DNA from 4 places in the Listeria marthii genome. Region 4 is predicted to be linked to each of the others. Evidence: riboswitches for the same ligand, from Rfam matches in the RefSeq annotation. Region 4 holds a riboswitch; each other region holds the start of a gene.
The links. A riboswitch is a leader RNA that binds a small molecule or an ion and turns the genes downstream of it on or off. The one in region 4 is predicted to bind S-adenosylmethionine.
Positions count from the first base shown of each region.

Region 1: linked by a shared signal. The riboswitch ahead of metK (methionine adenosyltransferase) and the one ahead of HCJ55_RS04570 (5-methyltetrahydropteroyltriglutamate--homocysteine S-methyltransferase) in region 4 are both predicted to bind S-adenosylmethionine.
Region 2: linked by a shared signal. The riboswitch ahead of HCJ55_RS12450 (O-acetylhomoserine aminocarboxypropyltransferase/cysteine synthase family protein) and the one ahead of HCJ55_RS04570 (5-methyltetrahydropteroyltriglutamate--homocysteine S-methyltransferase) in region 4 are both predicted to bind S-adenosylmethionine.
Region 3: linked by a shared signal. The riboswitch ahead of HCJ55_RS08080 (ABC transporter substrate-binding protein) and the one ahead of HCJ55_RS04570 (5-methyltetrahydropteroyltriglutamate--homocysteine S-methyltransferase) in region 4 are both predicted to bind S-adenosylmethionine.

Region 1 is NZ_JAASWB010000003.1:18,207-23,898, reverse strand. It holds gene asnB (asparagine synthase (glutamine-hydrolyzing)) at 1-1,260, opposite strand, end outside; gene metK (methionine adenosyltransferase) at 1,398-2,597, opposite strand; SAM riboswitch class I at 2,705-2,813, opposite strand; gene HCJ55_RS05550 (hypothetical protein) at 2,998-3,300, shown strand; gene HCJ55_RS05545 (L-lactate dehydrogenase) at 3,343-4,257, opposite strand; gene HCJ55_RS05540 (DUF2584 domain-containing protein) at 4,274-4,516, opposite strand; gene ytkD (RNA deprotection pyrophosphohydrolase) at 4,567-5,040, opposite strand; gene yidD (membrane protein insertion efficiency factor YidD) at 5,114-5,380, shown strand; gene HCJ55_RS05525 (metal ABC transporter substrate-binding protein) at 5,530-5,692, shown strand, end outside.
Region 2 is NZ_JAASWB010000007.1:48,337-54,028, reverse strand. It holds gene metX (homoserine O-acetyltransferase MetX) at 1-32, opposite strand, end outside; gene HCJ55_RS12450 (O-acetylhomoserine aminocarboxypropyltransferase/cysteine synthase family protein) at 49-1,326, opposite strand; SAM riboswitch class I at 1,435-1,535, opposite strand; gene HCJ55_RS12445 (HdeD family acid-resistance protein) at 1,774-2,301, shown strand; gene HCJ55_RS12440 (Crp/Fnr family transcriptional regulator) at 2,347-3,048, opposite strand; gene HCJ55_RS12435 (biotin transporter BioY) at 3,124-3,672, opposite strand; gene HCJ55_RS12430 (PadR family transcriptional regulator) at 3,866-4,198, shown strand; gene HCJ55_RS12425 (HAAS signaling domain-containing protein) at 4,191-4,781, shown strand; gene HCJ55_RS12420 (DUF4097 family beta strand repeat-containing protein) at 4,774-5,692, shown strand, end outside.
Region 3 is NZ_JAASWB010000004.1:78,091-83,782, forward strand. It holds gene HCJ55_RS08075 (ABC transporter permease) at 1-410, opposite strand, end outside; gene HCJ55_RS08080 (ABC transporter substrate-binding protein) at 513-2,087, opposite strand; SAM riboswitch class I at 2,174-2,276, opposite strand; gene HCJ55_RS08085 (GNAT family N-acetyltransferase) at 2,417-2,695, opposite strand; gene HCJ55_RS08090 ((4Fe-4S)-binding protein) at 2,707-2,940, opposite strand; gene HCJ55_RS08095 (IMP dehydrogenase) at 3,119-4,627, shown strand; gene HCJ55_RS08100 (EAL domain-containing protein) at 4,691-5,440, opposite strand; gene HCJ55_RS08105 (bifunctional metallophosphatase/5'-nucleotidase) at 5,628-5,692, shown strand, end outside.
Region 4 is NZ_JAASWB010000002.1:347,667-353,358, forward strand. It holds gene HCJ55_RS04555 (amino acid ABC transporter ATP-binding protein) at 1-31, opposite strand, end outside; gene HCJ55_RS04560 (amino acid ABC transporter substrate-binding protein/permease) at 24-1,466, opposite strand; gene uvrC (excinuclease ABC subunit UvrC) at 1,636-2,736, opposite strand; gene HCJ55_RS04570 (5-methyltetrahydropteroyltriglutamate--homocysteine S-methyltransferase) at 2,840-3,943, opposite strand; SAM riboswitch class I at 4,037-4,134, opposite strand; gene HCJ55_RS04575 (RidA family protein) at 4,198-4,575, opposite strand; gene HCJ55_RS04580 (DUF1294 domain-containing protein) at 4,654-4,911, shown strand; gene HCJ55_RS04585 (Imm8 family immunity protein) at 4,925-5,293, opposite strand; gene HCJ55_RS04590 (calcium-transporting ATPase) at 5,420-5,692, opposite strand, start outside.

The DNA.
Region 1 (5,692 bases), on a different contig from region 4:
TTCCATCGGCGTTGTTCCACGTTCTAAGAAACTTTTACCACGCATTCCTTCTGGCATAATACGCGCCAAGTTATTTAACATTGATTTAAATACGCCTGGCATTTTGTTAAACATTGCAAGGGAATTTGGTTCGTTATAAATGTTATAACCACCGAAAAGTTCATCTGCGCCCTCACCAGATAATGCTACGGTTACTTGTTTGCGAGCTTCTCTTGATAAAAAGTAAAGCGGAATAGCAGCCGGGTCAGCAAGTGGATCATCCATATGCCAAACAATTTTCGGTAATTCTTTCATATATTCTTCTGGTGAGATAACATAACTAATGTTTTCTACGCCAAGTTTGTCCGCTGTTTCTTTTGCTACATCGATTTCACTGAAACCATCGCGTTCAAAACCAACTGAGAATGTTTTGATTGCTGGGTGGTATTCTTTGGCAATTGCTGCAATAATCGATGAATCAATGCCACCAGATAGGAATGAACCAACTGGTACGTCAGAACGCATATGCATTTTAACAGAATCATACATTACGTCACGGACTTCTTTAATCCATGCGTCTTCTGATTTAGTTACTGGTGCAAAAGATGCTTTCCAATAAGTCGTAATTTCCATTGGTTGACCAATTTTTTTCGTAAACTGATGTCCTGGCTCTAAACGTTTTACATTTTTAGTTAAGGAATCTGGTTCTGGAACAAATTGGTACGTCATATAATTTTGTAATGATACTTCATCTAATTCTTTTTCTTTTAACGCATGTAAAATGGATTTCTTTTCAGAACCCATGAACAGTTTGCCGTCTTCTTCTGCGTAGAAAAATGGTTTAATTCCGAATGGGTCGCGTGCGCCGTAAACAAGTTCTTCTTGTTTGTCCCAAATCACAAAACCAAACATCCCGCGAAGGCGTTCTGCTGTTTTTTCTTTGTATTTCGCATATGTAGCGATAATTACTTCGGTATCACTTTCGGTTTCAAATGTCATTCCTTCAGCAACTAATTGCTCACGGAGTTCCACATAGTTATACACTTCTCCATTAAAAATAATCCAGTAACGTTCATTTTCATACGTTAAGGGTTGATGACCGTTTTCTACATCAATAATACTTAAACGGCGGAAACCAAATTGCACGTGATCATCTGTGAAGTATCCTTCATCATCTGGCCCACGGTGCGTAATCATACTATTCATTTGTCTAAAGGTTTCTTTATCAGCGCCAGTAATTTCTGTAATGCGGTCATGTACGCATCCTACAAATCCACACATGGTAACATTTCTCCTCTATAATAGATAATCATTTTATCTTTTTTTCACAACGTCTATCATATCATAACTAAACGCTCTTTGCACTGTTTAGGAAAGAAAAAAACCGAACATTTCTAAGATGAAATGCTCGGTTAGACTTATTTTACAATTAATTTTTTCAATGCTTCTGCTTTATCAGTTCTTTCCCAAGGTAAATCAAGGTCGCTACGGCCAAAATGACCAAAGGCAGCTGTTTGACGGTAAATTGGGCGGCGCAGGTCTAGCATATGGATAATGCCAGCTGGTCGTAAGTCGAATAATGCATTTACGCCATCGATTAATTCTTGTTCGGAATAGTCACTTGTTCCATACGTATCAATCGAAATCGAAACCGGACGCGCAACGCCGATAGCATAGGCTACTTGTACTTCTACTTTTTTAGCAAGTCCAGCAGCTACGATATTTTTCGCAACATATCTTGCAGCATAAGCGCCAGAACGGTCTACTTTGGTCGGATCCTTACCGGAGAATGCTCCCCCGCCATGACGTGCATAACCACCGTATGTATCTACGATGATTTTACGGCCAGTTAAACCAGCATCGCCAAGTGGGCCACCGATAACAAAGCGGCCAGTTGGGTTGATAAAGTATTTCGTATCTTCATCTAAGAAAGAAGCATCAATCACTTCTGGGAAAAGATGTGTGTGCAAGTCTTTCGCAATTTGTTCTTGTGTGATATCAGGATGATGTTGAGTTGAAACAACAATCGTATCAATCCGAACTGGTTGATTAAATTCATCATATTCGACAGTTACTTGTGTTTTCGCATCTGGACGCAAGTAATCTAATTTATTTGTTTTACGTAATTCGGTTAATTTGCGAGCTAAACCATGCGCTAAGAAAATCGGTAATGGCATTAATTCTTCTGTTTCGTCTGTTGCAAAACCGAACATTAAACCTTGGTCTCCTGCTCCGATTGCTTCAATAGCAGCGTCAATTTCGTTGCCACTTCTGGATTCTAACGCTTCGTCTACGCCTTGTGCGATATCTGGTGACTGCTCATCAATTGCCGTTAAAACAGCACATGTTTCTGCATCAAAGCCATATTTTGCACGGGTATAGCCGATTTCTTTAATAGTATCGCGAACGATTTTAGGGATGTCTACATAAACAGACGTCGTAATCTCTCCCGCTACTAATACTAAACCAGTCGTCACCGTGGTTTCACAAGCCACACGCGCGTCCGGATCTTTTGAAATAATTGCATCTAAAATTGCATCAGATATTTGATCTGCAATTTTATCTGGATGTCCATCAGAAACCGATTCTGATGTAAATAGATGACGGTTTTTAGCCAATTTTAATTTCCTCCTTTAGTTCTCTCCAAATACGTCTCATATAAAAAGCCTCTCCCTATTTTGCACAAAACGCGCACGAATAGAGAAAGGCTATAATTATACCTTTGCTCTCATCGTTCAGAAGATAATACTCCTGCAACAGATTAGCACCTTTCACATATATGTGTAGGTTGCTGGGCTTCAAAGGGTCAGTCCCTCTACCGCTCTGGATGAAAGATAAATTTTAATTCTAAAATAGAATACCATAAACTGAGGCCAGATGCAATAATAATTCGGTTTTGAATTCATTTCCATCCCTTAAAAATGGCGTTTGATTATTTTTCACTTATCATTATTTCCAACCTGTGGTATGATAGATGGATAAAAAAGATGTTTTACTTAACTAAAGGAGATTGTATCTATGAGTTTAATTCCGCTATCCTTGATTATTTTTCTTGGGTTTTTAGCAGTTGTATGTTTATTTGATTTTGTGTTTCGTTTATATTGGTTTAAATATTTCCTAGCAACAATGGGATTAATTGCAAGTGGTGTGGTATTTTTCATCAGCTTTTACGGCGGTGGGATGTCCCAAACAGAAATAGCAATTGCCATTTTTATCGGCTCATTTGGTGAATATGTTGTGTCACTTATCATTAGCCTAGTTCGCTTTATTTCCAAAAAATCAAAAAAACCTAAACAAAAGAAAAAAGCTAAAACAGCCTAAAAAGCTAGCGACGTAAATGTCGCTAGCTTTTTTTATGAAAAATTATCGTTCAATTAACTGAAAAGCTTTTTTAATAATTTCAGCTGATGCAACAAAACTAGCCTCTTCATCTACAGTTAGTTTCGGTTCTAAAATAGCTATTACCCCATTTGCACCAATAAGCGCTGGTTGACCAATGTAAGTCGTTGTTTTTTCGGAATACACAGCTAACGGAAAAACTTGTTTAGCATCTGTTAAAAGCGCATCCACAATTCCCGCCGCGGCTGTCGCTATCCCAAAACTCGTCCAACCTTTTCCAGTTAAAATATTCCAGCCACCACCGCGAACAGCATCTTTTAAAGCTGGTAAATCAAGTGGTGTTGTTATTTTGTAATCGGCGATACTAATGCCGCCAATTTTCACCGTTGACCAAGCAACAAATTGCGATTCGCCGTGCTCGCCAAGGACGTATCCCTCGACACTCTTTGGATTAATATGTAACGTTTCCCCGACTACTCGTCTCATTCGCGCTGTATCAAGCGATGTGCCCGTCCCAAACACCCGCGAACGATCAAAGCCCGAAACTTTCTGAATAAGCATCGTAATTACATCACACGGATTCGTAATATTCACAAAAACCCCTTTAAAACCCGTCGCTACAATCTTCGGTACAATCTCTGCCACAGATTTGCTTGTTTCAACAAGTTCTTCCATTCGATCTTCCCGAAGTAGCGTTTCTGGCCCAACTGCCATCACAATCACATCTGCGTCCGCCAGCGCATCCCAATCGTTCGATGTGATAGTTGTATAAGAACGCGTCATCGAAGCCATATCTCGTAGTTCTAACGCTTCACTTTCTGCCTTTGTTTCGACCTTATCAATTAAAACAATTTCATCACAAATCCCTTGAGTAACAAGGGAAAAAGCCACGTCGCTTCCAACATGACCTGTACCAATTATTCCTACTTTGCGTTTCACAAAATCCCCTCCAAAATTAATTACTTGAATTTAATGCGATTAATTCATATTTAATGATGGTTTTATTATTTTCCCATACGAGTTTTCGTGGAATTGCTTCTCCAAGTGTTTCGCCTTCTTTTGTTTTACGAACTGCGATTGGCACATCAATTGGATAAATCCGATACCCTACTTTTTCAAGTTCAAAGAAATTATCAGAAATTCGTTTTTCATTTCCTTTTGTTACGATCATTGTGTTTACCTCTAGTGGCATACCCAATTTCTCCACCTCCATTTTCTTTTATCATAGCAGAGTTGACCCCTGTTTGACTAGTTTTTATCGGCTAGAATCCGCTCAGCTTGTTTCACAATTTGAACCATCCCAGCATCACGCATAAAAAAACTGAATGCCGGGTGTAAAATAAATTGACTCAATGCTCCGCGCAAAACGACGGGCCCTTTTGTTTCTAAGTAATCAGCTTTTGTTTCGATGGCGGTAATTTTTGTCGCGTAAACCCGTTTCGTGAACGTCCGCTCCTTGGATTCAACCAAATAATCAGCTACAAAATAAAAAGCATCACTAATTGCTCCCGTTTCTTCCATGAGTTCTCGTTTCGCTGCCGCCAAATTACTTTCCCCAGGCTCCCCTTTGCCACCAGGAAATTCTAGTCCGCGAATTTTATGTTCCGTAAAAAGCCAGCCATCTTTCATTTTAGGAATAATCAGCACATCATCCGGATTCATTTGCTGTTCTTCAAAATAAATCGTCACTTTGTTTCCAAGTGTATCATTATAAATAAACAAAAACTCACTTCCTTTTCTTTTTTCAAAAATATGGTAAGCTGTATGTAAGCTGAAATTTAGAGGATGAATATTAATGAAAAAAATTCTTATCGGAGGAATCCGACTTTATCAAAAATATATTTCGCGGTTCACCCCGGCGACTTGTCGTTTTTATCCAACCTGTTCTGCTTACGGGATTGAAGCGATACAGACGCACGGTGCTTTAAAAGGAAGCTACCTCGCGATTAGACGTATTTCTAAATGCCACCCATTTCATAAAGGCGGGCTGGATTTCGTGCCACCTAAAAAAGATAAAAACGATGATTCCGAGCATCACTGCAAAGCGCATCATCATCATTAATAATAGCATGAATCGGTTTACGCCGGTTCATTTTTTTCTTGCTTTTTATGAAAGAATAAGGTATTATCAAGTTCGGACTATAAATCGTAATTACTACGATTCGCATATTATTTAAACAAGAACAATTTCGATTTAGAGGAGTGAATGGATTGAAAAAAAGCTATCTTATCGTATTAACCGCACTATTATCCGCTTTATTAATATTGACTGGCTGTTCGGACAGCAGCGCTACAAAAACGAACAGTGATAAATTAACCGTTTATACGACGGTATATCCTTTGCAGTATTTAACAGAACAAATTGGTGGCAAAT
Region 2 (5,692 bases), on a different contig from region 4:
TTTTGAAATAGTTCTTTTTGTTGTAAGGTCACTTCTCTTCACTTCCTCCTAAATTTGCTCTAGTGCTTTCGTTAAATCTTGAATGATATCATCGGCGTTTTCAATTCCAATCGATAAGCGAATCGATTCTGGTTTCACGCCAGCTGTTAATTGCTGTTCTTCGCTTAGTTGTTGGTGGGTCGTGGATGCTGGATGGATGATAAGCGATTTTGCGTCGCCAACATTGGCTAGGTGTGAGAATAATTCTACGGATTCAATCACTTTTTTACCAGCTTCATAGCCGCCTTTAACGCCAAAAGTGAAAATCGAACCCGGGCCTTTTGGTAAATATTTTTGGGCTAGCTCGTTGTATTTATTATCTGCTAAACCGGGATAGTTTACCCAAGCTACTTTTGGATGGTCGTTTAAGAAATTGGCGACTTGTTTAGCATTTTTAACGTGTTGTTCTAGGCGAAGGGATAGTGTTTCTAGGCCTAAGATAAGCAAGAAAGCGTTGAATGGGGAAAGTGCTGCGCCAGTGTCACGAAGGAGCGAGACGCGCAGTTTGGTAATATAAGCCGCAGCGCCAACATCGTTTGTGTAGGAGAGGCCATTATAGCTATCATCTGGCACAACTAACTTTGGAAACTTGCCATTTGCCCAGTTGAATTTACCTGAGTCAATGACCGCTCCGCCAATCGCAACCCCATGACCACCGATGAATTTTGTTGCCGAGTAAACGACGATATCAGCGCCAAAATCAAATGGGCGATTTAAATAAGCGGTTGCGAATGTGTTGTCAACGATGAGCGGAATATCGGCTGCGTGCGCAACGTCCGCCACTTTTTCGATATCAACAATATTAATATCAGGATTTCCAATCGTTTCAATAAAGACAGCTTTCGTATTTTCTTTAATCGCTTTTTCGAAATTTTCAGGTTCGTTAGGGTCAACAAAAGTAACGTCAATCCCAAATGTTTTAAATGTATGAGAGAAAAGAGTGTGCGTTCCACCATAAAGTGTTGCTGCTGCGACGATATGATCCCCGGAACCAGCAATATTTAAAATAGAGTAAGTAATAGCGGCCATGCCAGAAGCAGTTGCAACGGCACCAATACCACCTTCAAGTAAAGTTAACCGTTCTTCTAAAACAGCAGTAGTAGGATTCATAATGCGGGTATAAATATTTCCAGTTTCTTGTAAACCAAATAAGGCTGCGGCATGTTCCGGGCTATCAAATGTATACGATGTTGTTTGATAAATTGGCACGGCTCTAGAATGCGTATCTCCGTCGGGCGTATGTCCACCGTGTACTTGAATTGTTTCGAATTTATACTCATTACTCATAAAATCCACTCCTCTTTAATATGTATTTATCAGTAATTTCCATCAAAAAACCTCCCTAGCAGTATATAAGCCGCCAGAGAGGATAGAGTTTCCTAAACATGGATTTCCGACTTATCTTTCAGAATATACTGCTGGAATTAGCACCGTGAAAATAAATTCCGGTTGCTAAGGCTTCAAAGGGCCAGTCCCTCCACCTTTCGTGATAAGAAAATACTATTAAATTAAGTTATATATTACGCTGGATGCTATGAATTGTCAACTATGTATTAAAAAAGGCTAAAATTAGTACTTTTTATGATATTTTTGTGAAAAAGGCCTTTTTTTAGGGCAATAATTACGCGCGAAAGGTTTTAAATCCGCTTTTTTAGGCTATTATAGTTAAGACTAATTATATTTCATTAAACATGGGGTCGAATTAGAAAAAACAAAGGGGAGTTGAAATAAAAAATGAAAACTTTTACACGAATTCTTGTTTTATTAGCAGGGATTGCAATGCTTATTCTTGGGATTTGGTTCTTGTTCCATCCGGGGATTTCATTATTAACATCGGCATTAATGCTAGGTTTCTTATTACTAATTTCTGGTATTTTCCACACAATCTCTTATTTTTCAGACAGAAAATCACAAAGTGTGTCTGGTTGGGTGCTAGCGGACGGGATTTTATCCATCTTACTAGGTTTCTTGCTATTATTTAATGAATTTGCTGGACCAGAAATAATTGTATTACTTTTTGGTATGTGGGTATTGTTTGCTGGTATTATGCGTACAGTAGGTGCATTTACTGCTAAACAAAATAATGTACAAGGATGGGGCTGGATTTTAACAATCGGTATTATTGGTATCGTTGTTGGCTTTATCGCTTTGTTTAATCCAATTGTTTCTGTAATCGGTGTTATAATCGTTGTCGCAACATTCTTCATCGTTCAAGGTATCGGTGCAATTGCAACATTCTTCTTTATGGGTAAAAATTATTAAAAAATAAAAAGGCGCTATCCACTAGGATAGCGCCTTTTTTTGCATTTATATGTATGGATTATATGTATCTTTCAGTTTTTGCTTATGAATTTCAAAATTATTAATACGCCAAGGTTTAGGCGAAAGGGCAATAATACCATCTTCCTCTAATTTTCGTAAATTCGTCGCCACGTAAGCTCGAGCTAAATTTAGATAATTTCCTAAGATTTTTTGCGTAAAATAATATGGAATCAAACAAGAGCCATCTGTTTCAATTCGGCCAAATCGTTCTCCACAAGCAATTAATCCAGCTAAAACTTTCTCATTAGAAGGTAAATTTGCATAAGCTTCGCGTTCTAGCATTGGTGTAACCATACTTTGCATAAGTGCGTTCATCTGCCAAAATACATCTGGTGAACTTAAGAATTTATTCAGAACATATTTACGTTCAAATTGATAAAGACTAACCTCACTTATCGTTGTGTAATTTACTGGTGATATCGCGCCACCAAGTAGTGTAAGCGGTCCGATGCAATCTTGTTTGCCTAAGAAGCTGATAATGTTATCTTCTTTACAAGTATTTTTGCTCATCGCAACTACGCCTTCTTCAATGATATAGAAGTACTCCGTTTCCGCGCCTTCTGCTAAAATCTGTTGATTGCGCCTAAAGCGAATTCTTTTATATGGAAGAACTGCTTCACTAGAATCTTTTAATAAATTAAGTAAATCTACGTTGTAAAAGCTATTTTCCTCATTTAGTAATGACATATACCGAGTCCCCTTTTCTCAGTGGTAATCATTATCATTATATAGGAGTTAACTTCAAATGTGTATCAATGGGGCTTATGTTGCTTTAAGAAGTTTTGCTTTGATGAGGCGATCACGAATAAGAATCCCTAAAAGCGCCGCGAAAACGGCTTTAATAATACCAGGAATAATAAATGGCACCATTCCTGTTAAAAAGGCAGCTGGCCAGTCAAGCCCAGTGCTAACTTTCAGCCATAACACGCCGAAAATAAGCGTGACGATTGCGCCAAGTATATTGGCAACAATAGCATAAGGAACCGTGAATTTGGTTTTTTCGAGCAACCAGCCTGTAAGTAATGCGTTAAAAATAAATCCGATAATAAATCCGCCAGTTGGTCCAAAAATAATCCCAATTCCTGCTGTCATTCCTTGGAAAACGGGAATACCTACAGCTCCAAGAACAATATAAACTAACACAGATATCGTGCCATGACGAGCTCCAAGGATCGTTGCTGCTAAGCCAATCGCAAATGTCTGTCCAGTAAGTGGAATCGGACCGAGTGGAATAGCAACTTGTGCAAGCAAAGCAATGATGACTGCAAATAAAGCATCTACAACTAAAAATTTCAATTTCTGATCGCGCATAAACATATCTCCTTTTAATGTAAACTTAATACTAAAATAGGTTAACATTTATCGGTAAAAAAAACAATACTAGTTTTTTTAATCAGTACCTTGCATTGAACACTAGTGTATGATAAACTATAGCGGTAGTGAACAATATATAGTAGTGATTACTTAATACTAGTGTGCAATTCAACAGAATGGAGGAGTTAGCATGGAGGTTAACCCACAATTCAAAAAAGGTGTGTTAGAACTTTGCTGTTTATTTTTAATTCAAAAGAAAGATTGTTATGGCTATGAGTTGGCAAATCAAGTTTCTAAATATATTGAGGTAGCAGAAGGCGCTATTTATCCAGTACTTAGAAGATTAGTGAAAGAAGAATATTGTTCCACTTATTTAGTAGAATCGAATGAAGGTCCATCAAGAAAATATTATCAACTAACTGTCAAAGGGGAAATTTACTTGAACGAACTTATTTCTGAATGGAATAGTTTTACAGACAGTGTTGCAAAGCTTTTAACAGAGGGGGAAGCCGTAAATGAATAAACAAGATTTTTTAAATGAATTAAACCAACGCCTAGAATTGCTTGATCCCAAAGAACGGAGAGAGCTGTTATCTGATTATCAAGAGCATTTCAGAAATGGGATTGATGCGGGGAAAAGCGAAGAACAAATCGTCTTTGACCTAGGAACGCCGGAAGAAATTGCGACAGATATTTTAAGTGAACGTAATATCCGTGAAGAACAAGTGGAAGCGGAATATTATTATGTACCACGCAAAAATCAAAATGCAAATCGATCTGTAAGTAAGCAAATTTTAATTGGAGTAGGTTTGTTTTTCCTAGACATCTGCCTTATCATTCCAATTATGGTTTCGCTATGGTCATTAGTGATTTCACTTTGGGCGACTGTTGCTTCATTTTTCCTTTCACCATTATTATTTGGTGTAATGCTTTTATTTGGCGCTGATTTCGAATTTTATCAAATGTTTGTATCTATTGGACTTGTGGGCTTGGGACTGATGCTTCTGTTTGTTGTAAATGCACTGACGAAGTTTACAACTAAAGCTACAATGGCGATTATCGAGTGGCACAAATATGCAGTCAAAGGAGGCGGAAGCAATGCGTAAACATCAATTAAGTAAGAAACTATTTTTCGCCGGTTTGGTGCTATTTATTATCGGTGCTATCGGCGTGGCTATCACAATGAACACAGGCGATATGATTGAAAAAGGAGAACCACTTACAAAACAGTGGGACTTGGCAAATGAAAATATTAACACGATTGCTTTTTCTTCCGAGCGAGATGTATCAATTGAATGGAAAGAAAGCACAACTGGAAAAAATTATATCGAATTAAAAGGGAATTATTCCGCAAATGATAAAAAAGCAATCCAAAAATTAGAACCAGTTTCCGAAGATGGAACTTCATTTAATATTACGGTTCCAGAAGAAGATGATTGGTATAACAACTTTGGTAAAATCTATGCTTACGGAAAACAAAAAGTAACTGTCTACTTAACGAAAGATACAAAAGTGGCTGATTTAGAAGTGAAATCTCATTCAGGAGATATTAGTGTAGCCGATTTTAACGTAAAGAAATTTGTTAGTTCGACTAATTCTGGTGAGTTGAAAGTGACTAATCTCCAAGCGGATACTGCTCAAATGGCGACTTCTTCTGGTGATTTAGAATTAGCTACTATTAAAGCAAATACAGCGATTGAAACAGGTTCAGGGAAGACAAAAATCACGAGTTTAACTGGTGATTTAGAAGTGAATGGCGGTTCTGGTGATGTTACTGCTAGCGGAGTTAAAGCGAAAAAACTTAAAATTGCAATCGATTCTGGTGATATTGAATTGACTGATAGTGTTACAGATTTGGCCGTGTTAACAACAAGTTCTGGCGATATTGATGCGAATACAAATGGCGAATTGCAAACAGAATCAGATTCTGGCTCAATTGAACTTGAGGGTGTAACGAATAACGTAACTGCTAAAACAAGCTCAGGTGATGTGGATGCAGCATTTATCAAGCAAGTGA
Region 3 (5,692 bases), on a different contig from region 4:
TAAGAAATCCCATTTAACACTTTATCAATCCACGTATTTTCATAATTCGCCGCAACCAAACCAAGTGGAATTGATAATAGTAGCGTTAGTACAAGCGAAGTTCCCACCAAACCAAGTGTCGCCGGAATTCTCTCTAAAATTTGTTGTAAAACTGGCTGGCTGTTCACAATCGAATAACCAAGATTCCCTTGCAACAAGTTTCCAAGCCAAATAAAGTACTGCACATAAATCGGTTGATCAAGTCCTAAGCTCTGTCTAATCCGCTCCACATCATCAGGATTCATATCAGGCGTAACAAAGGAATTCACGGGATCCCCGGGCGCTAATTTGATAAGGGCAAACGAAATAATCGAAATAATAAATAGCATCGGAATAATTTGCAATACGCGTTTTATGATTGTTTTTAGCATAATTTATCTCCTATCTAAAACACTAAAAATGACAAGTAAAAATCTGAACCTGCCAAAAAACAAGCATGGCAGGTCAGATTTTTCACGAATGATTTTTAATTATTATTCCGTTAAATATAATTTAGAAAGATCACGGAACATTGTTACTGGTTGTGGTGTTGCAGCTTTTTGTCCACCGTAACGGCTATCAAGAGCTAGCACTGCATTATCATAAGAAATTGGATAAATTACAGCGTCATCAGCAATTGTTTTTTGGATTTTTTCATAGATTTCTTGACGTTCTTTGTCGTCAGCAGTTACAGCACCTTTTTCCCAAAGTGCGTCTAGGTCTTTGTTGTGGTAGTTTGAGTAGTTGTAAGGCGCATCGCTTAGGTATAGGGATTTATATGCATCCGGATCGTTCCCCATGATATAACCATTTAGCGCGATCGAGTAATCTGCGTTTTTACGGTCAAGTGTGATGTTGCTAAGTGCATTTGGATCTGTTGGTTTCAAGTCCAGTGTCACGCCGATTTCTTTGTATTGTTGTTGCAAGTAAAGCGCGATACTTTCTTGTGATTTACTGTTGTTTAAATAGTAAACAGTTAGTTTTTGACTTGTATCAAAACCACTTTCTTTTACTAATTTTTTCGCTTTGGCAATGTCTTGGTCGTATGTTTCTACTTTATCAGTGAAATATTTCGTGTTTTCTGTTAGGAATGAGGAAGCTGGTTTTGCGTATTCATCTGAACCGTAAGCCGCATCAATGATTTCTTCACGGTCAAGCGCATAAGAAAGGGCTTGGCGAAGTTCTTTTGATTTAAGTGCTGGTTGGTTTTCGTTGAATGTCGCATAGCTTAAGCGATTTTCCGGGTAAGTGATAATGTTTACCGCGCTCGCTTTCTCTACTTTGTTTCTATCAGAAGGTTGAATAGATTTTAAGTTAATTTCACCATTTTGCAGTGCTAAATTAGCTGCGTTTTGGTCTTTTGTGATTCGGAAAGTAACTTTATCCAATTTCGGTTTGCCGTCAAAGTAGTCGTTGAATCTTTCTAAGGAAACGTATTCCCCTGTTTTGTATTCAACAAATTTGTACGGACCTGAGCCGATTGGATTTTTGTTTTTATCACTTTTCTCGATGTTTTCTACCCCTTCAAAAATGTGTTTTGGAATTGGGAAGAAAGTTTTAATTGTATTTTCAAAGGCTGGAGCAACAGTTGGTAATGTGAATTTCACCGTTGTGTCGTCTACTGCTTCTACTTTTACAGGTTTATCGTCAAAAACAAAGTTGCCGCGGTTCGGGCTGTTTTGTTTTGTATCTAAAATAGAATTAACAGTAAATACTACATCGTCTGCAGTTAAAGGTTTGCCGTCGTGCCAAGTTAAACCATCTTTTAGTTTCACAGTGTAAGTTAAGTTGTCATCTGAAATATCTAAGCTTTTTGCAAGTGCCGGTTTCCCGTCAACTTCCCAAAATAGCGGTGCGTATACAGCTTGTTGAATCGTTAATGTTACACGGTCAGAAGCGTAGTTAGGATTGATAACTTCTGGATCTCCTGTAACTCCGATAATAAGAGAGCCGCCGTCTTTCGCTTTGCCTGAACCGTTTGCTTTGTCTGAACTAGCGCCAGAACCTCCGCAAGCCGTTAACACCAAGGCAAAAACCGAGATAACCGCTACTAATAAAAATTTCTTCATCTAACAAAAACTCCCCTCTTTAAGCGCTAAAAAATAACGCTTCCTCTGTTTTTTGGTCAGAATCGAAGCGCCTCATTAAAAGCTACTACTTATCTGCCAGAATATTACTTCTGATCGGAATTAGCATAGAACTTGCGCTCCGCTGCTGGGTTTCACTGGGCCGATTCCCTCCACCACTCTTGATAAGAAAACGTAATACTATTATTCCTATAAGTTTACTGTGAATTAAAGATACACTGAAACAAAGCAGATGTCAAGAAGAGAAAACTGAAATCCCAAAAATTATTTTATAAAAAAATAGACCGGGCAGAAAACCCAGTCTACGCTTGTTATTTAGATGCTTCTACTTCTTGATATTCCGGCTTCTTAGAAAACTCAGCTTTTGCAAATGGACAAAGCGGAATAATTTTCTTCCCTTCTGATTTTGCTTTTTCAACCGCGCGTTTCACCAGTTCTTGGGCTATTCCTTGACCTCGAGCCGCATCATCCACGCCAGTATGGTCAATAATAAACATATCTTCCCCAGTTGGCACAAAAGTCACTTCGCCAACCTCTACGCCTTCATCATTTACAGCATAAATTCTATTTTCACCATTTTTATATTCCATTTAATCTCCTCCTATTTCTCGATATATTGAAGCGCTCCACTTGGGCAAGTATGAATCACCCGCTTCGCCTCTTCTTTCGATACATTATCCGGCATAATCCACGGTTTTCGGTCCAAATTAAAAAGTTCTGCGTTACCTTTTACACAATTACCCGAATGCTCGCAAACATTTGTATTAAAATAAATATCTATATCCGCCCCGCGATACTTACGGTAGCCTCGTTCAAGCAGCGTTTCCTCGTCCATCTGATTACCTCCTTCGCCAAAGTTTCTCTACCTTTCATCTATTCCACTCATCACCCAAAAGAAAACGTCCAGAAACATTCCTAAAAAAGCTCCCCCAATCATTGACTTTCCTGCCAGTTATTGAAATAATAAAGATATTTTATAAATTCATTTAAAAATAGAAGAAGGAGTGGAAATAATGGCATTTTATTTTGAAGAACCGTCCCGCACATTTAGTGAATTTTTACTTGTTCCAGGCTACTCATCCGCTGAATGTGTTCCAACAAACGTTAGCTTAAAAACACCAATCGTAAAATTTAAAAAGGGTGAAGAATCTGCTATCACAATGAACATTCCGCTTGTTTCCGCAATTATGCAAGCTGTTTCCGACGATAATATGGGTATCGCTCTTGCTACAGAAGGTGGCGTATCATTCATCTTCGGCTCCCAGTCCATCGAAAGTGAAGCGGCAATGGTTTCTCGCGTGAAAAATCATAAAGCTGGTTTCGTTATTAGCGATTCCAACATCAGCCCAGACAAAACCCTTCAAGACATTCTTGATTTAAAAGAAAAAACTGGTCATTCCACAGTTGCAGTTACAGAAGACGGCACGGCGCACGGTAAATTACTAGGAATCGTGACAAGTCGCGACTACCGCGTAACGCGCATGAGCCCAGACGAAAAAGTTGCTGATTTCATGACTCCTTTCGAAAAATTAGTTACTGCTAACAAATCGACCACTTTAAAAGAAGCTAACAACATTATTTGGGACAACAAATTAAATGCCTTACCACTTGTAGACGACAATAAAAACTTAGTCCATATGGTATTCCGCAAAGACTATGACTCCAATAAAGAAAACAAATTAGAACTACTTGATTCCTCGAAACGTTACGTTGTTGGAGCTGGTATTAACACGCGTGACTATGAAGAACGTGTTCCCGCTCTAGTAGAAGCTGGCGCAGACATTCTTTGTATCGATTCCTCGGAAGGTTACTCCGAATGGCAAAAACGCACACTTGACTATGTTCGAGGCAGATACGGCGATACGGTCAAAGTTGGCGCAGGAAATGTCGTTGACCGCGATGGTTTCCGTTATCTTGCCGAAGCTGGCGCTGATTTCGTTAAAGTCGGCGTTGGTGGTGGTTCAATCTGTATCACTCGTGAACAAAAAGGTATCGGCCGCGGCCAAGCAACTGCCTTAATTGACGTTGCTAAAGCCCGCGATGAATATTTTGAAGAAACTGGTGTGTATATTCCGATTTGTTCTGACGGTGGAATTGTGTATGACTACCATATGACGCTAGCTCTAGCAATGGGTGCTGACTTCATCATGCTTGGTCGTTACTTCTCCCGTTTTGACGAAAGCCCTACTAACAAAGTGAATTTAAATGGCACGTATATGAAAGAATATTGGGGCGAAGGAGCTAACCGCGCGCGTAACTGGCAACGTTATGACCTTGGCGGCGACAAAAAATTATCCTTTGAAGAAGGCGTAGATTCTTATGTTCCTTATGCTGGATCCTTGAAAGACAATGTCGCAATCAGCCTTAGTAAAGTCCGCTCTACGATGTGTAACTGCGGCGCGCTCAATATCCCTGAATTACAACAAAAAGCAAAAATCACACTCGTTTCGTCCACTTCTATCGTAGAAGGCGGCGCACATGACGTTGTTGTAAAAGATGCTTCTAACAATTTAATCAAATAAAAATAAAATTGGTTGGTGTGAATTTGGTAAATTACCATTCTCACACCAACCAATTTTTCTATTTCACACAATAGAATACTTTTGTTTAATTTCTTCCATTGGGAGCGGACGGCTAAAATAATAACCTTGGAAATAGTCGACTTTCATTTCCCGTAATTTTTCGACTTGCTCAATGTCCTCTACGCCTTCTGTTACTACTTTTCCGCCTAAATCATGGCATAAATTCACAATCGCGCGAATAATAATTTGCTGTCTGCGATCCGTTTTTAAAAGCGCAATAAACGACATATCCGTTTTGACAATATCAATCGGCAAGCTCCGCAAATACGCAAGCGAACTATAACCCTTTCCAAAATCATCCATGCTCACTTTGACACCAAGATTTTTTATTTTTAGTAAGTTTTTGTTCGCAACAGCAAGCTCCGTAATTTCGCCCCGTTCGATAATTTCTATTTCTAAGCATTCCGGATACTTTAAATGTTCTTTCACATAATCGTGTAAATGAGCCATATAATTACTGCTTACCACATAATGCGCCGGAATATTAATCGAAATCGAAAAACGGCCACCTAGTTGGTTGAGTTGTTCTATCGCTGTTTCGGCAACAAAATCTTGCATTTCCCGCGTTGCATTTAAAAGGACAATATCTTCAAAGAAATCAATTGGAGTCAAAATTGCCGTCGCTGTTTTTAGTCGAACCAAACCTTCAAAACCGATAATTTTATTCGTTTTCGCATCTACTTTTGGCTGATAATAAAGCAAGTAACTATTTCTCCTAATCGCATCCCAAATTTCCGTGCTAGAGATATCCATCTTATCCCTCCTTTTTCTATAGTTTACCCTTTTTTCAATCGAAATGAAAATATAGCCAAATATTATCATTACATTTACACAAAATCCATATTACCTATTGCTAGGGGGATTTCTCTTTGCTACAATTATAGCTAGGCACCTATGAGTTAGCGCTTACAAAATTGCCACTGGCGAAAAAAGGGAGAGTGTGAAAGTGAACAAATTTTTCAAAAAAACTACACATGTTTTACTCGTAGCAGGGCTCACAATCGG
Region 4 (5,692 bases):
TTTTAAGGCCTGTTACTTTAAGTTTAGTCATTTCGTAATCTCCTTTCTAAACGATCGGATACTTTCGTTAAAATAGTAATAACGATAAGGTACATAATTCCGATGATTAGCCATGTCCATGTACTTTCAAATGTACGCGCCATAATGATTTTACCAGATTGAGTTAATTCGACGAGCCCAATTGCTGACATAATCGATGTATCTTTCAAAGTGATAACGAATTGGTTAATAAATGACGGAATCATCATTCGAATTGCTTGTGGTAGAACGACTTTCATCATCGCTTTTTTATATGGTAAGCCAAGACTTCTAGCTGCTTCCATTTGTCCTTTGTCGACAGATTGAATCCCGCCGCGGACGATTTCGACCATGTAGGCACCGGCATTTAAGCTTAACGCGATAACCCCGGCCAAGAATACTGGCATCCTGAAATCAAGTGCTGCTGGAATACCGAAGTAGAAGAAGAATGCCTGTACAATTAATGGTGTTCCTCGGAAAATATCTACATAAACAGTAGCAATTCCGCGTAAAATTTTGTTATTGCTGACTTTCATAAAGCCGAATGTAATACCAATAATGAATGCAATAATAAGTGAAACAACTGCTAATCGAATGGTTAGCCACATTCCAGCTAAAAGTGCAGGCCAGGAAGATTTAATAATCCCCATAAAGCCTTTTTCTGTAGTGTTTTCTTTAATAGCGTCTTTACCTAAATATGTTTCAAGAATTTCATCATATTCGCCGCTTGCTTTAATGTTAACAAGACCAGCGTTAAATTTAGCTAAAAGTTCTTGGTTTTTGCCTTTATTGACAGCAAAACCGTATGAGTTTCCTTTTTCTTTGTCTGTTACAATTTTTAAGCCGTTTCCTGTTTGAACACCGTAAGCTAGTACTGGATAATCATCGAAACATGCAACTGAATTTCTTGTTTTAACGTCATCGTACATTTGAGCTGAATCGTCGAAAACAACGATGTCAAAGCCGTATTTAGCTTTGATTTTTTCTGCAAATGCGTAACCTTCTGTACCTGTTTTAACGGCTACTTTTTTACCTTTTAAGTCTTCATATGTTTTGATTTCGTCGTTATCTTTCAAAATCCCCATAACAACGCCAGAATCAAAATATGGGTCAGAGAAGTCGAACTTTTGTTTACGTTCGTCCGTAATACTCATTCCAGCGATAACACCGTCGACTTGGTTAGCTTCTAGTGCTTGTACTGCTGCATTGAATCCCATTGCTTTAATTTCGTATTTAAAATTTTGGTCTTTGGCAATAGCTTTTAGGATATCCATGTCGATACCAACATGTTCTCCGCCTTTCTCAAATTCAAAAGGTGCAAATGTTGTATCTGTACCAATCAAGTATGTTTCTTCAGCAGCTTTTGCATTTAACCCGTTTCCTGTGAAAATAAACGCGGCAACACAAGCAATTGCCATCATTAGTAAAAATCGTGAAAATTTCTTCATGTTGTGTCCTCCCTCTATATGTGTTTTACTTTAATTAATTATTTTATGTAGCCTAATTTTTTTCCGTACTCGTAAGATTTTACCATAAGGATAGATTATTGACCATACTTATTTGTGATAAGATTTTCAACACCGAAAAAGAAAGAAGCTAATCCTTGGAAATTAGCTTCTAATGGTTGTTTATTTCTTTTTCAAAATCATATTCTTTCATCTTAGCGTAAGCGATGTACGCACTTTTTGCATTTTCGATTGCAAGGTCGATTTGTTTCTTTTTACCGCCTTTTTGTGGGAATAAACAAGCTTTTCGAAGTGACTCTTGTAGCAATTTTTTATCGATTTTTTCAGCGATTAGTAATTCTTTTGGTTGAATATTATTGGGATCTTCATAAAAATGGTTGATAAAATTGGCTAAATCGTCTTGGAGTGATGTTTCGATTTCGAAAACATGCCACTTGCTTCCATTAATTGCGCCGTTTCGAACGAAGAAAACAAAGACGCTTAGATAGTTGTCTTGTTGATAACAACCGATGATATCGCGATTTTTTAAGCCCGGGAAAATAATGTGCTGTTTTTCAATTGTTTCATTAATAGCCTGCATTTTATCGCGCAGTTCCGCCGCTCGTTCGAATTCGAGTTTTTCTATCGCTTCTTGCATCTCGGCTGTTAGCTTATCTTTTACATCTTTAATATCGCCTTCAAGGAAACGGCTAATTTTCCGGATTTGATTTTCATAGATAGCTGGCTCAATTTCCTCGTGGCATGGCCCTAAGCAAAGTCCTAGGTGGTAATATAAACACGGGCGGCCCGGCTTTCCGTCGCATCTGCAGAGTGGAAATAGTTTTTCGATTAGTTCTACGGTTTGTCTAGCGGAATAGCGACCAGGATATGGGCCAAAATAGTGCGCACCATCTTGTTTTACTTCCAACACGACTTCGATATGCGGATTTTTTTCGTTCGTAATTTTAATATATGGGTAACTCGGTCCTTCTTTTAACTGGATATTAAAAGGTGGCTGATATTTTTGAATTAAAATCATTTCGAGTAGTAGAGCTTCTTTTTCGGAAGTAGTAATGATTAATTCTAAATCGCGAATTTGCCGTACAAGTCTTGCTGTTTTTCCGATTTGTTTGCTATGAAAATAGGATTTTACGCGGTTTTTCAAGCATTTTGATTTACCGATATACAGAATTTCGTTATTTTCATCTCTATAAATATAACAACCTGGTGATTCAGGTAATAAGGTTAATTTAGTTTGTAATTTGTCATCCAAAGGGGCACCCCTCCTTCTTGAACATCTATTCTAGTCCTACTTGCCATTTTTGTAAAGACGCAAAAAGAACTAGCGCACAAATGTGGCTAGCTCTTCTTATTAGTTATTTACCCCAAACATCTTCTGCTAGTTGGACAACGTAGCGTAATTTATTCCATTGTTCTTCTTCGGTCAGGATGTTGCCTTCTTCTGTGGAGGCGAATCCGCATTGTGGACTTAGGCGTAATTGGCTTAATGGGACGATTTCGCTCGCTTCTGCAATTCGCGCTTTAATCGTCGCTTCGTCTTCTAATTCACCTGTTTTCGAAGTAATTAAGCCGAGAACGATTTTCAAATCCGGGCGCGTCACATATTTTAATGGCGCAAAATCTCCAGAACGTTCGTTATCATATTCTAAAAAGAAACCATCGATGTTTAATTGACCGAATAAGGTTTCCGCAACTGGTCCATAGCCGCCTTCCGCAATCCATGTAGAACGGAAATTCCCGCGGCAAATGTGCATTGTGATGACCATATCAGCTGGTTTATGTTTGATAGATTCATTGATAAGATTTTTATACGTTTCTTGCAATGTGTCCGGATCAAATCCTCTTTGTCGCACGACTTCGCGTTGTTCATCCGAGCATAAATAGCTCCAAGACGTATCATCTAATTGTAAATAACGACAGCCAGCATCATAAAATGCTTGAATCGCTTTTTGATACGCAGTCGCTAAATCAGCGGCAAATTTGTCGGCATCATCTAAATATGGCTGATACTCAATGTCGCCGCGATAATGAAGCATTGCTGGACTTGGAATCGTTTGTTTCGCGACATGATTTTCACCAACTGCTTCTTTTAGGAAAATAAAATCTTCTATAAATGGATGCGTGGTGAAATCGATCGGAGCCGTGATTTTTACCGAATGCGATTTTGTTTGCACTTTGCTAAACTGAATACCTCCAGCCGCATCGTATCCTTCTACCCCATCCAAATTCTCCAAGAAGTCAAAATGCCACCAAGCACGGCGAAACTCGCCATCTGTGATTGATTTTAAGCCGACTTCTTTTTGCTTTTCGACAATGTATTTAATTTCTGTATTTTCAACTTCGCGCAACTCTTGGGCTGTTATTTCGCCAGCTTGGAACTTCTCCCGCGCGTCTTTAATAGCCTTTGTCCGTAAAATACTTCCAACATGATCTGCATAAAATGGTGCTACTTGATTCATTTCCTTCGCCTCAATTCGTTTTATTTTTATGTACAAAAAAACTTTCCCTCAAAAGACAGCTTTTAAGGGAAAGTGAATTTACCTGATTCGCGTGCCTTATCTGTCAGTGTTACCTGCTGGATTTGGCACCGTGAAAAATCCGGTTGCCAAGGCTTCGCTGGGCCAGAACCCTCCACCTTTCTTGATAAGTACTATGTAATTGGTTCTTATTATATCGTTTGCTTCTCGTAGTTGTCAAATTTATTTCTGAATATTTATGCTTCTGCGATAACTTCGATTTCAATTTCAGCATCAAGCGGCAATTTCGCTACTTGGAAAGCACTTCTCGCTGGGAAATCACTGGAAAAGAATGTCGCATAAACTTCATTTACAGCCGTAAATTCATTTAAATCTTTGAAGAAAACGGTCGCTTTGATGATTTTATCCAGTCCAGAACCTGCTTCTTCTAACACTGCTGCTAAATTTTTAAAAGCTTGCTCGGCTTGTTTTGTCGCGCCTTCTGCTAATTCTCCAGTTGCCGGGTTAATACCAAGTTGACCTGACGTAAAAATAAGTCCGTTCACTTTTACAGCTTGTGAGTATGGTCCAAGTGCTTTTGGGGCTGACGATGTTTGAATAATTTCTTTTGCCATTTTATCCCTGCTTTCTTTTATGGTATGCTTTTATTCTAATCAATAAAGTTTGTTTTAGCAACGAAGGGGGATTTCTGGATGATTTTAACAATATATTTAATCGCGATAACGCTTATTTCTTTTCTATTATTCGCTATCGATAAACGGAAAGCAATTAAACACGCTTATCGGATACCTGAATCTGTACTGCTTTTCACCGCATTTCTCGGCGGGGCATTTGGTAGCTGGATGTCGATGCAGTTGTTTCATCATAAAACACAAAAACCGAAGTTCCGGATTTTAGTGCCGCTTGCGATGGTTTGGACTGTTGGGGTTTTGGTTTGGTGGTTGTATTAATCTCCATTAAATTTTAAGCTTTGTAATTTTCATATTCCCAAAAGAAATAATTTTGCAGCGCTTCACAAGAATCATCCCAGCTCTCTTTTGTACATTTTTCCAAAATGGATTCTATTTTATCCAAAAGTAAATCATAACGATAATATTCCAATACGATTGCTTTTCGTTTCCCTTTTGGAAGTTTATACAAAGTTGCTGGTGTTACCACTGGAATGTGAAAATAATTGCCTCTTTTCGTGCCATCATTTGTTCCAATAAACAAATCAATAACTAGATAAAGTTCTTTTTCTGGGTCATATTCCCAATCTTTAAGCGGGACTTCTATTTCTGTTGAATGGATTTCTTGTAATAAAACAAGTTTTGAATTATGTTGTTTTTTCATTTAACTCCTCCGTGTGAATTAAAATTTGTTAATCTAAGAATCTATATTCAGTATATAATAGATATAGCACTCAATGTATTATTAAAAAACAGAAATCCCTCATTTTAAAAAGGGATTTCTGTTTTTTTACGCTTCTTTAAAAAATTTATTCTGAACTACTTTAATTATCTCCATCATCACAACTGCTCCGAGTGCTAAGCCTGCTGCAATCGACCATTCATGTAAGCCGAATGTTGCTGGGATTGAGAAGATTTCGCGAGCTCCTGGTAGTACGGTGATTCCGTATAAGACGAAACAAAGTAATACGGCGCCGATAACGTATTTGTTGCTGAAGAATCCTGCGCCAAATGCGGTTTGGACGTTCGAGCGAGCTGCAAATGTTTGTAATGTACGCGCTAG